Linked DNA regions of Thermoleptolyngbya sichuanensis A183. The protein of the gene in region 1 binds, or shares a complex with, the protein of each later gene. Links are inferred from orthologs where the notes say so. Each region holds a gene or a part of one and is shown on either strand. Other genes may lie near its edges.

The links.
Region 2: the proteins of cdaA (region 1) and glmM are in contact, whole or in part, in a crystal structure (PDB 7OJS), measured with the Bacillus subtilis proteins. The link is inferred for Thermoleptolyngbya sichuanensis A183 from one-to-one orthologs.

What each region holds. Positions count from the first base shown.
Region 1 is NZ_CP053661.1:2,487,631-2,493,613, forward strand. The notes cover bases 886-3,831. They hold cdaA (diadenylate cyclase CdaA), read right to left. Parts: upstream 2,858-3,831; coding sequence 1,913-2,857; downstream 886-1,912. Other genes in these bases: HPC62_RS10415 (YdcF family protein), read right to left, coding at 886-979; HPC62_RS10420 (isoprenyl transferase), read right to left, coding at 1,183-1,938; lysA (diaminopimelate decarboxylase), read right to left, coding at 3,549-3,831. In the rest of the region: more of HPC62_RS10415, read right to left, coding at 167-885; more of lysA, read right to left, coding at 3,832-4,973; rimI (ribosomal protein S18-alanine N-acetyltransferase), read left to right, coding at 5,109-5,732; HPC62_RS10440 (ATP-dependent Clp protease ATP-binding subunit), read left to right, coding at 5,913-5,983. UniProt on the Bacillus subtilis protein: One of 3 paralogous diadenylate cyclases (DAC) in this bacteria, catalyzing the condensation of 2 ATP molecules into cyclic di-AMP (c-di-AMP). Upon expression in E.coli leads to c-di-AMP synthesis.
Region 2 is NZ_CP053661.1:4,770,237-4,776,176, reverse strand. Bases 1,689-4,591 are described here. They hold glmM (phosphoglucosamine mutase), read right to left. Parts: upstream 3,916-4,591; coding sequence 2,461-3,915; downstream 1,689-2,460. Other genes in these bases: HPC62_RS19740 (DUF445 domain-containing protein), read right to left, coding at 1,689-2,039. Also shown: HPC62_RS19745 (hypothetical protein), read right to left, coding at 1-404; more of HPC62_RS19740, read right to left, coding at 807-1,688; precorrin-6Y C5,15-methyltransferase subunit CbiT, read left to right, coding at 4,596-5,198; HPC62_RS19725 (phosphatidate cytidylyltransferase), read left to right, coding at 5,524-5,940. UniProt on the Bacillus subtilis protein: Catalyzes the conversion of glucosamine-6-phosphate to glucosamine-1-phosphate. Glucosamine-1-phosphate is used for cell wall biosynthesis.

The DNA.
Region 1 (5,983 bases):
GGAAACGCGACGGACTTCTGCAAACCCATCGCGTGAATTAGCGCGTTATTTGGCGCTCTAAATTAATCAGCGCTCTAATTAATCGGTTAATCAGTTAATCAATCAATTAATCAATGCTATAAGCGGCGCAAGGCGAAGACTTCGGTCTGCTGGTGCAATGGCTGGCCTAGTTTGGGGCGATCGCACATCCCCGCTCCCGGACTTTTTCCAGCAGTTCAGGGGGCGGATTTTTCAGTGCATCGGGCGAATCTGGGTGAAACCGTCCCAGCAACAGGTAGCTGACCAGGGCGGGATATTCTCGCAGCGCTAGGAGCGATCGCCGTGCAGACGGAATGGGCGCAGTTTCAGCATGGGGAATAACCGAGAAGCCGTAGCCCTCAAAGGTCAACGTTGCCCGCTTCAGATGAGCCGGATCGGTGATCAAGATAATCGTCTTTACGCCTTGGGGCCCCAAAATGGTCGCCGTTGACTCGGCTTCGTCCTTGGTAGTGCGGGCACACCGCGTCGCTGCGAGAACCGATAGCGGAATGTTTTGTTGCTCAAGCAGTTCCGCGATCTCCTCCATATTGTGCTCCATCGTTACAAAGATCCGGGGCGATCGCCCTTGCTTGTAAAGATCCACAGCCGTCTCATAGCGTCGCCCCTCATCGCGAGAATTGCGCGTCAGCACGACAATGGCATCAGCAGTTTGTCCCGAATCAGGGGGTAGGGCAGTTACCAGTGGATAGGTGAGCGCGGCGGCACCCAGCGGCGAAACCATCAGCCAATACAGCACCAATGCGCCCATCAGCAGGCGCTTTAGAGATTTTCGCTGCCGAATCCAGTTTTTTGAACCGGGGATGAGCCTAGGAACGACCCACAGCAACGCCAGCAAGATGACGAATAAGAGCGTGACTTTCGCTGGATTGGTGAGTAAATCCACCAGTTCCCAGTTCAGATTTGTCCAAAATCGTCCAAGGATTCCGCGCAGGTTTGACATGGTTCACTCCAGAAAATTACGGCATTGCAGATCCAGACAAATTGCCCTGAGAAATTGCCCTGAGAAATTGCCCTGAGATAGAGATGGTGGGCATTTGGTTAGCAATTTGTCTCATCAGTGAGTGCGCAATTGAAGCCAGTAGGACAGGTGAACTCAGCAACCGATCGAAAACTAAGCAGCTAAATACTATGCGTATTGTAGGTTTACGAAGAGAGACGACCAAAGCGGCGATCGCGCTGTTGATAGTCCACCAGCGCCCGGTGAAACTCTGCCCGGTCAAAGTCGGGCCACAGCGTGTCGGTAATATAAATCTCGGCGTAGGCCATCTGCCACAGCAAGAAGTTACTGATTCGCATTTCGCCGCTGGTGCGGATCAGCAGGTCAGGATCGACCGTCCCCTGGGTATATAAATGCTGAGAAAACAGCGCCTCGTCAATGTCTTCCGAGTGCAGTTTGCCCTGCTCGACCTGAGTGGCGATCGCCCGACAAGCCTGGACAATCTCCTGCCGCCCGCCATAGTTCGTAGCCACAGAAAACTGAATGCCTTGATTTTGGCTGGTTTCTGCCATCGACCGCTCAATCTCAGCCCGCAGCGACGCAGGCAGCCTCGACAGATCTCCCACAAACCGAATCCGCACCTGTTCTTCCATCATTTCGCGGAGTTCCTGGCGCAGCACCCGCTCAAACAAAGTCATTAAAAAGTCCACCTCTTCCAGTGGACGACCCCAGTTTTCCGTCGAAAAAGCATAGGCTGTCAAGGCTCCGATGCCCCAATCTCGGCAGCAGCGCAGCAGTTCCTTGAGGGTATCAACACCTCGGCGATGACCCATGATGCGCGGCAAGCCCCGCTGTTTGGCCCAGCGACCGTTGCCGTCCATAATCACAGCAACGTGTTTGGGCAGGCGCTCCTGCTGCAAATCTGCGGGCAGGTCTCTAAGAACGGTTGGCTTTGCTGTCATTTTTTCTCCGAGAAGCCGACTTGGAAATGCGAAAGGGAGGGGGCAAAAAGAGCTTGAGCCGATCGATAAACTGGCGACCCAAACTCCGCAACTGAGGGGCGACGGGTTCACGCTCGACCGACTGAGAAAACCGGGCAATGAGCAGTTCTCGCAGCTTGCTGCTCGTCAGGGGACGGTTCAAAATGCCGCCTTCTGCCAGAGAAATTGAACCCGTTTCTTCCGATACCACTATACAGAGGCATTGCTCCACTCGCTCAGTAATTCCCATTGCAGCCCGGTGGCGAGTGCCTAGTTGCCGCGAGGCGCTGCGTTCTGACAGGGGCAAAATTACGCCTGCTGCGGCCAGCCGCGACCCGCGAATCAGCACGGCTCCATCGTGGAGCAGCGTTGAGGTTTGAAAAATAGTTTGCAAGAGTTCCTTTGAAACTTCGGCGTTGAGTTTGACCCCGGGAACCGAAAAATCGCGCTCGTCGATGGGGCGGTTGGTTTCCAAGATCAGCAGTGCGCCCGTGCGATTTTGGGACAGTTCTTTGACTGCATCGACGATTTCATCAATCACGCTGTCAGATTTGGGTACTGCTTCGGTGGCGGGTTTCAGCAGTTGCCAGATTTCGCCGCGCCCAAGCTGCTCCAACAGCCGCCGAAACTCTGCTTGCAGCATAAAGGCCATCGCCACCGCAGATCCAATGACTAGCTTTTCTAGCACAAAGCTGAGCAGTTGCAGGCTCAAGGCTTTGCTGAGCGCCGAAGCCAGCATCAGCACGATTAACCCGCGCACCATCCACAGCGTGCGGCGATCGCCAATAATCACTAGCACCATGTAGGTCAGCATCAGCACCAATACGACATCAATCCCATGCAGCAGCAAGGACTGAGTCCAGCCAGGGTTTGTCAGCCATTGCTTTAGCAAAGATCCCATCAGTTAACTGGTGCTAGGCATTATGCCCCGTGTAAATTGCAGCTATGGCAGGCGCGATCGCACCTGAAAACAGATTTCCTGAAAACAGATTTTAAGAATGGGGTTAGGGACAGGTATTTCCCGAAATCCGTGGCAAACCGCCCAAAAACGTCTCTTCACCACAAGAGATACCGTGAAAACTTCAAACCAGGCGATACGTCTTAACCATCCGTTAAAAAGCTGTCAGGACTTACGCACTTGCGATAAGTTTTCTGGGTTTTGGATGATTTCTGGCGGGCGCAGCCCGCCAGAAATCATCCAACTGCGTAAGTCCTAGCTGTATTACGGAGGACAGAACGCACCCCCCAATTGTAAGAGCGGGAGGCAAGAAGAACCAGTGAGTGACCGATGGGATCGGAAAGCTAGGGGGTTGCCCTTTCCCTGATACACGTCTCTGACGGATGACTCCGGAGATCAGCAAGCCGGAAAAATCTTGCAGTGCACAAACGAGATCACGGCTGGACGGGGAAAGGGCGATCGCCCTTCACGCTGCTCTCGCCAAAACCAGTCTTGTCTTCACCACTCCGGGTCATCAAGTTCAGGTTTCTGGGCTTTAAACGATTTTCGCGGGCACAGCCCACGAAAAATCGTCCAACTGCATCAGTCCTATAAGTTGCCATTGCACAACTTAACTTCTCTTCCCCGGTAGCCCTCAGCCCTCGCGCCGCACCAGTCGCTCTGGCAGGCGATCCTGGCGGATCAAGTCTTCTACCGTTTCGCGCTGCAAGATCAGGCTGGCATCGCCCTGGTTGACCAGCACCGCCGCTGGACGAGGCAATCGGTTGTAGTTGGAGGCCATGCTGTAGTTATATGCGCCCGTACCCATCACCACCAGCACGTCCCCTGGCTCAGTGGGGGGCAGTTTTGCGTCTTTGATGACGATGTCGCCCGATTCGCAGTGCTTTCCGGCGATCGCCACCGATTCTGTCATCGGGGCCGACAGCTTATTAGCCACCACCGCGCGGTAGACCGACTGGTAGGTAATCGGGCGGGGATTGTCGGACATGCCGCCATCGACCGTGACGTAGGTGCGAATGCCAGGAACTGTCTTTTGTCCCCCCACGCGATAGGCCGTAACGCAGGCTGAACCAATGAGCGATCGCCCCGGTTCCGCAATCAGTCGGGGCATCGCCACACCCTGCCGCTGGCAGGCGCGAATAATGCCCTCGCAAATCACCTTCACCCACTCGTCAATGCTGGGCGGATCGTCCGACTCGGTATAGCGGATGCCCAGTCCACCGCCAATATCCAGTTCACTAATCGGCAGTCCATACTGCGCTGCTTTGCTCAGCCATTGCACCATAACGCTGGTCAGATCTTGATGGGCCTGTAGCTCAAAAATTTGCGACCCAATATGCGCGTGTAATCCAACACACAGCAGCGCAGGCTGCTGGCTAACGTAGGCAAACACTTCGTCCAACTGCTCAGGATCGAAGCCAAACTTGCTGTCCAAATGTCCGGTGCGGATGTATTCGTGGGTGTGGCACTCGATGCCGGGGGTCAGGCGCAGCAGAATGCGAATCGGCTGGCCGCCAGCAGTTTCCGAAGTTTCCGAATCAGCCGCCAGAGACACCAGGGTTTTCAATTCCTGCCAATTGTCCACGACAATCGTGCAGCCTGCGCTGACAGCCAGCGACAACTCCTCAACCGACTTATTGTTGCCATGCAGGTAAATCTTGTCGGGCGACACGCCTGCTTTTAGCGCAGTGTAGAGTTCTCCGCCAGAGACGACATCCAGCCCCAACTCTTCGCTATCTACCACTGCACACACGGCCAGACAGTTCCAGGCTTTGGAGGCGTAGATCACCAGCGACTCGCCCGGATAGTATTGACGAAAGGCCTCTCGATATTGACGACAGGCTGTTCGCAGCGTTTCTTCATCTAATATGTACAGCGGCGAACCAAATCTCTCCACCAGCGTTGTCACGTCGCAGCCGCCGATTTCCAGATGGTTCTGTGCGTTGGCGCGGGCAGTCAGCGGCATTAGAACTTGATTCGGTGAAGCAGTCGCAGGGTCTAACGTAGGCAAGTATTGACGACCAGAGTTGTCTAGAGCAGGTGCAGGAGTCGAAACCATCGGGCGGAACTGTCCTTGTCTTTACAGGAGGGTTTGCAGAGGAATGCTAGAGGGAATGCCAATTTTTCTAGTTTACAATTGGCACCTACCCTTCTTGGAGGGATTGAAGATGGATTTTCTGGATCGCAGATAGGCATGGACACGCTATATCTGTCGCTGTTGACACGGGATCAAGTCGATGCCGCCGTGGCGCTGGATCGGCAGTGTTTGGGTGGCCTGTGGACGGAAGACGGTTATTTGAGAGAAATTGACAGCCCAAATAGCACGCTGCTGGCGCTGACCGCTGCGGCAGCGGATGGGGAAACCTCACTCGCTGGGCTGGGCTGTCTGTGGATGATTCTGGACGAGGCGCACATCACGACGCTGGCAGTGCATCCGGCACAGCGGGGGCGGGGGCTGGGGCAACTGCTGCTGACGGCGTTGATGCAGGCAGCGTGGCAACATCAGATGCACTGGGCAACGCTGGAAGTGCGGGCATCAAACAGAGCGGCGATCGCCCTCTATCAAAAATTTGGCTTCACGGATGTCGGCCTGCGGCCCCGCTACTACCAAAACCCCGAAGAGGACGCGCTGATTCTCTGGCGCAGGGGGCTGCAAGAGCCAGACTTCTCAGACACGCTGCGGCAGTGGTGGGGCTGGGTGGGCGATCGCCATCGTCAGCATGGGTGGAACCTGATCCCCGCCCAATCCCCTACCCAAGAAGAAGCAGGCGATCTGGGATTTTCTGCCATCCCTCTTGACATAGGTATCTTTTCCTAGCAAGATCCCCTTCGGAGCAGCAAGCGTGCGATCGCATTCTTCGCTTGCATTCTTTGGTGCGCTCGTTTCGGGATCAGGGTCTTGGCTGGGGTCGGTTGTCTCCGTTGAGCAGCCGGGTGGATTCACTTACCCTATGCTAGAATCAGCAGTACCGGCACGCAGCAGGTGATAGAGACTGCCATGTTTGAACGCTTCACAGAGAAAGCCATTAAGGTGATCATGCTTGCCCAGGAAGAAGCTCGTCGCCTGGG
Region 2 (5,940 bases), 2.3 Mb from region 1 along the record:
CGCATCAGCCAGCCGTTTCGCGCTGCGTCTTCCAGCTTTTGGTAATAGGCGAGGGGGTCTTGGGGAGGTTGGAGGCGGTTGGCAAACTGGGCGGCGATCGCCGACACTAAATTAATCACATCAGGCTGTATATTGGACAGTCCTGAGGAATCTCCAGAAGAAGAGTTTTGTGCAGGCTGAATGCCCCGGCTTTCCAGAAATTCAGGCATCGTGCCGCCAGATTTGATGAACTGGTGCAAGTCGTCGAGTAGGCGCAACTGTTCTGCATTGACAAAGGACTTGTTGCCGACCTTTTGAGGGTCAATGCCCAGATCGTTCAGCCGTTTATAGACAGCGCTTTTGACCAGTCCATATCGCTGCATCAATTGATTGACCGGGATTCGGTCGATTTCGCCGCCGTTCATCTGCGTTCCTCTGGACAGTCCTGAAGACTATCCTCTCAGTATCGCGTATGATTCCGTCCTGTGAAAAGTCCTAAAGAAAGTCTGCTATGGCAAAGGACAGAGGGACAGGGCCGGGAGCAAAAGGCGAAATAATCAGCGTAATTTCAGCGTAATTCAGGTGAGTCAAGAATTCCAAAGGTCTAGAACCTGATCCTGAAGTCGTGCGTGAAGCGGGCCAAAGCTATGTCAAACTTTGTCCACTAACTTGTCCATTAATTTGTCCATTAATTTGTCCATTAATTTGTCCACTAGACAGTCCTGAGGAATGTAATTTGGTGGTGCATGTCTGTCCTCAGGACTATCCTGAAGACTGTTCTGAACTGGATAAATGGATTCCCGAAAAGCTTCCCGATTTGTTCCTGGCTAGCGCGTCAGCAGCACAAACACCGTCTGCATCAGCCCCACAACCACACCCAAAATGCCGCCCAGGTTCACGATGCCCTGGAGTTCACTTTTCACGATGCCCTGGATGGCGGCTTCCAGGTTTTGCGGCGAGGTCGCTTTGACGCGATCCATGATGACCTGCTCCAGGTTCAAGATGGGAATCGCCTGTTTTACGATCGCCTCTAGATCCCGCTCCAGATAGCGTTCCAAGACCAGAGCCAGTTCCTTGCTGACAGGCTCCAGCGAACTATTCACCGCTTCCGAGGCCCGCAGTCGGTTCACCAGCAATCCTGCCACCTTGTCCCAATCGACCGAATTGCTCAGCCCCATCAGCAACTCTTCGCCCTGGGTTTGCAAATAGTGGCGAAAGTTGTCGCGCAGCGTCCGGCGCAATTGTCGCACTGTAGACACGGGCAGGTTTTGCAGCGACAGATTTTGCAGCACTTCCCGCAGCCGATCCTGAATATTCAGCGTGCGGATGAGTTCCTTGATTACGGCGTTGCTGGCATCGGGTTCGTCTAGACAGTGGGTTCGCAGCCGCACCAGTGCATTTCGCACGCCAAACAGGTTTGCCACGACCCAGTAGGTGCCGCTGGTTTTTGACCGAAAGCTTTCGTCGATGACCTGAATGTTGCGATCGGTGAGGAAGTCGATCGCGCCCTGACGCAGCACGTCTGGGGGCAGCACTGCATCCAGCATCCATTTGGAAAGCTGCTCGGCCTGCGACTGAGAAAACTGAAACTCCAGCAATACTTGGTCAAATAGCTGATTGAGCTGGGCTTCTAGAAAATCTTCGCGCCGCGCCAGCACCTTGATTGTGCGGGGCAACGACTGTCCTACCAGATCGTGCAGAATGTTGGAGACAATTTTGACCGTGCGCTGCTCGTTGCCCTGCTGAATCTGGGTCAGGGTGAGCGAGAGGAGCCACTGAATTGCCGCCTGCACACGCTCCGGCTGCAAGAGCCGTCGGGCAATGTTTTGCAGTTCTTCTGGGGTCAGCAGCGATCCGAGAATGGCGTTAGAAATACGCTGGGCTAGTCGCTCTTGGTTTGCTGGAATTAGCCCCGGCGTAAAAGGCAGTCGCCGTCCGCCAAGGTGAATCGGCTTGTAGGGGCGAAAGAGCATTTTGATGGCGATGTCATTGGTGAAATAGCCAATGATCCCGCCAAGAATGGGGGGTGCAACAAGAATGATGAGAGACTGGAGGTTCAACGGATGCGGCGTGGCAGGATGAGGAGTGGTCTGCCCATTTCGACCATACCGCTTTCTAGGGATCAGGTGCCAGGTTTTGGGAGGGCAGCAGGCGAGGGCTGGGTTTCAAGCCCTTGAGTTTGTAGCCTATGTTGCTTAGAGGATGTTTGAAAAGTCCTACTGTTTGTAGCAAAGCGTGCAAGATCCCCCTAAATCCCCCTTAAAAAGGGGGACTTTCAGGCGGTTTCTCCCCTTGTTAAGGGGGGCTAAGGGGGGCTCTCTGAGTGCTTAACATTACAGGCGATACCTTTTCAAACACCCTCTTAGGGCCTTGTTGTGGAGCAGCGCTGCCGCCAATCATATCTGTGCCCTGAAACATCTGCGCCCTAAGACATTTGTGCCCTAACTTCTTGTTTCCTGGAACTTGTCTCCTGATCCCAAATTAGCCCGCTAAGTGTGTTTCGACTACGGAGACGAGGTGCGTTGTCCAGTGGTCTACCAGATCAGCGTGGGCGGCTTCTACCATGACGCGAATGACAGGTTCGGTGCCCGATGCGCGGACGAGGATGCGGCCGCGATCGCCCATGTCGGATTCTGCCTGGGCGATCGCTCGTTGCAGGGGTTCGCAGGTGTGCCAGTTCAGGCGGCGATCGCGGTCTTCCACGCGCACGTTCCGCAACAGTTGGGGATAGGTCTGGAAGCTCTGATCGCGCAGGTCGGCCAGAGACACCCCAGACTGCTTGACCAGGGCCGCCAGGTGCAGCGCCGTCAGCATCCCGTCGCCGGACACCGCGTAATGCGGGCAGAGGATGTGGCCCGACTGTTCGCCGCCCAGCTTTGCGCCCCGCTTCACCATTTCGGCGTGAACATACTGGTCGCCCACGGCAGTTCTCACCAGGGTTCCGCCCTGCGCTTCCCAGGCCCGCTCAAAGCCGAGATTTGCCATCACGGTGGAAATCAGCGTGTCGTTGGGCAGTTGTCCTGCCTGACGCAGCGTGTTACCCCAGAGATACAGGACGTAATCGCCATCAATGACGCGCCCCTGGCTGTCTACGGCCATCATCCGGTCGGCATCGCCATCAAAGGCAAACCCCATGTCGGCCTGATGCTCTAGAACCGCAGCCTTGAGAGAAGCCAGATGGGTGGAACCGCAGTTGACATTGATGCGATCGCCATCGGGTGCGTCGTGCAGGCAAATTACCTCAGCGCCCATTTCGCGGAAGACCCGTTCACCCAGGTTTGCCGCTGCGCCCCAGGCCAGATCCAGCACAATTTTTAGCCCTGCGAGGCTGACTTGGGGCTGGAAGGGCTGATGCAGCGACGCAACGTAGTCTTGCAGCAGTTCCGGGCGATCGCAGCACAGGCCCGTATTCGTCAGAGCGGGGGCGCTTTCCAGGGGCGATCGCAGCGCTGCTTCGATTTGGGCTTGCAATTCTGGGGCCAGCTTTGCCCCCTGGCTGCTAAAAAACTTGATGCCGTTGTCTTCTGGCGGGTTGTGGCTGGCGGAAATCATCACGCCGCCCGCCGCGCCCAGTTTGTTGGCCAGGTAGGCTACCGCCGGAGTCGGGCACAGGCCCAGGTTCCACACCTCCAGCCCTGCGGAAGCCAGCCCCGCCGACAGCGCCGCCGACAGCATATCGCTAGAGTTGCGCGAATCTTGTCCCAAAATCATCGGGCCCGCCTCGGACGTTTTCAGCACTTGCCCTGCTCGGTAGCCAACCTGAAACGCCAATGGAGCCGTCAGCAAATCTCCCGCCCGTCCACGAATTCCGTCTGTGCCAAACAGCTTGCCCGCCGGTAGCGACAGCGGACTCCAAAGCTCATCAACCGCCCGTCCGCTTGCCGGAGCGCGATCCGCAAGGCGAGACGACCCCGACCATACAGGAGAAACGACCATAACCTAGCACTCCAGAAAAATCACTCCACACACATGAGGAGAATAGCACTTTGTTGGTTAAGAAGATTAAATACCTATTGACAGATGTTTCGATAGGTTGACGACTCTGAAGACAGATCTAGGACTTACGCAGTTAGACGGTTTCTCAGGGGCGCAGCCCGCGAGAAATCGTCCAAAACCCAGAAAACATATCGCAAGTGCGTAAGTCCTGAGATTTTTCGAGCGGGGGCGTGTAGTACTTTGCGGGGGCGGGTTGGGGGTGTCCGGAGGGTTTTGGGAGAGGAGTCCCAAAGGGTTGAAGGGATTTTTTTCGCTCCCTGTCCTCTGTTTCTCCACGATTCTCCGCGCCCTGGCCCCTGTTATAGGTCAGACTTACGGGTTTCGATCAAGAACTTCTGGCGGATTGCCCTTTTGAACCGGTCTGATGGCGGGTTGTGGCGGATTGTGGCAGCTAGAACTTACGCAGTTGGACGATTTCTCGCAGGCGCAGCCCGCGAAAAATCGTCCAAAACCCAGAAAGCTGATTGCCAGTGCGTAAGTCCTGAGCAGTTTCAGATTTGGGCAGGGCTGTTTAAGATAGGGCTGTTTAGGATAGGGCTGTTTAAGATAAGGCCAAAGGCGATCGCCCGTGGGCCAGGTTTCACCCATAGTTCCCGATTCAGCGCGAGGCTCTAGTCTGCATGGCTTCTCCACTTTGGCCCTATGTCACCTCTGGCATTCCCGACGACCGCTTTGAGCAGTTGCCCGGAATTCCCCTGACCAAGCGCGAAATTCGGGTGCTGCTGCTGTCGCAACTGCGGCTGCGTCCGGACGCAGTGTTGTGGGATATTGGCGCGGGCACGGGCACGATTCCGGTAGAAGTGGGGCTGCGGTGTCCTTTGGGAAAGGTTTATGCCATCGAGCGCGACGCGGAAGTGGCCAGCCTGATTCGCCGCAACTGCGATCGCTTTGGCGTAAAAACAGTGGAAGTGGTGGAGGGCAGCGCCCCAGAGTGCCTGAGCGAGCTAGCGGATGCGCCGGACTGCGTGTGTGTGGAGGGGGGGCGATCGGTGAAGGCGATTTTGCAGGCGGCGTGGAGCTATTTGCTGCCGGGGGGACGCATCGTGGCGATCGCCACTAACCTCGAAACGCTCTATGCCATCTCAGAATGTCTCGCCAGCCTCCAGGTTCGCAATGTGGAAGTAGTGCAGTCGGTGATCAACCGCCTGGAAAATCGCGGCATTCATCAGGTGTTTGCAGCGCTTGACCCCATGTTTATCGTCAGCGGCGAAAAAGGAGAATGACCAAATCTCCCCCCAGTTGCTTCTGCCGTTCTAGCAACCCACACTCTACCAAGTTTTCCCTCTTCCCTCTTCGTTCTTCCCTCTTCGTTCTTCCCTCTTCCCTTTTCGTTCTTCGTTCTTCCCTCTTCCTTCTACCGTTTTAGCAACACGCGCTCCGCTGAGAGCGCCCTTACAATATGTAAACGAAACCCATAGATAAGACCGCAGACGGGTGTGTTTATGAAGGATGCACGCAAAAGTGTGCCAAAGTAGTCTTTAACCTCTGCTTAAGTCCTTCTTTACGGTTTCTTTATTGCGGATTGATTGCTCCATCTCTTAATTTTCTATGGCATCGCCCCGAGTTCTCAGCGCTATCATCGCCATCATTCTTGCCTTGGGAATGGTGTGTTTGGGCGGGTGGTATTTCACCCTGGGCGTTGCGCTGATGGTGTATTTGGGGCAATTAGAGTATTTCCAGCTTTGCCGCGCCAAGGGCATGGCTCCGGCTGCCAAGACGACGCTAGCCGTCAGCCAGCTGATTCTGGTAACGGCTACGCTCTCCCCCACGCTGGCTGATGCGGTGGTGCCCGTCGCTGGAACCTGCATTTGCTTTTACCTGCTGTTTCAGCCCAAACTGGCGACGATCGCCGACATTTCTGCCTCCATTTTGGGGCTATTCTACGGCGGCTATCTGCCGAGCTATTGGGTGAGGCTGCGATCGCTCGGCCAGGCAGAAGTCAGCAACCTACCGCTAAATGGCTTT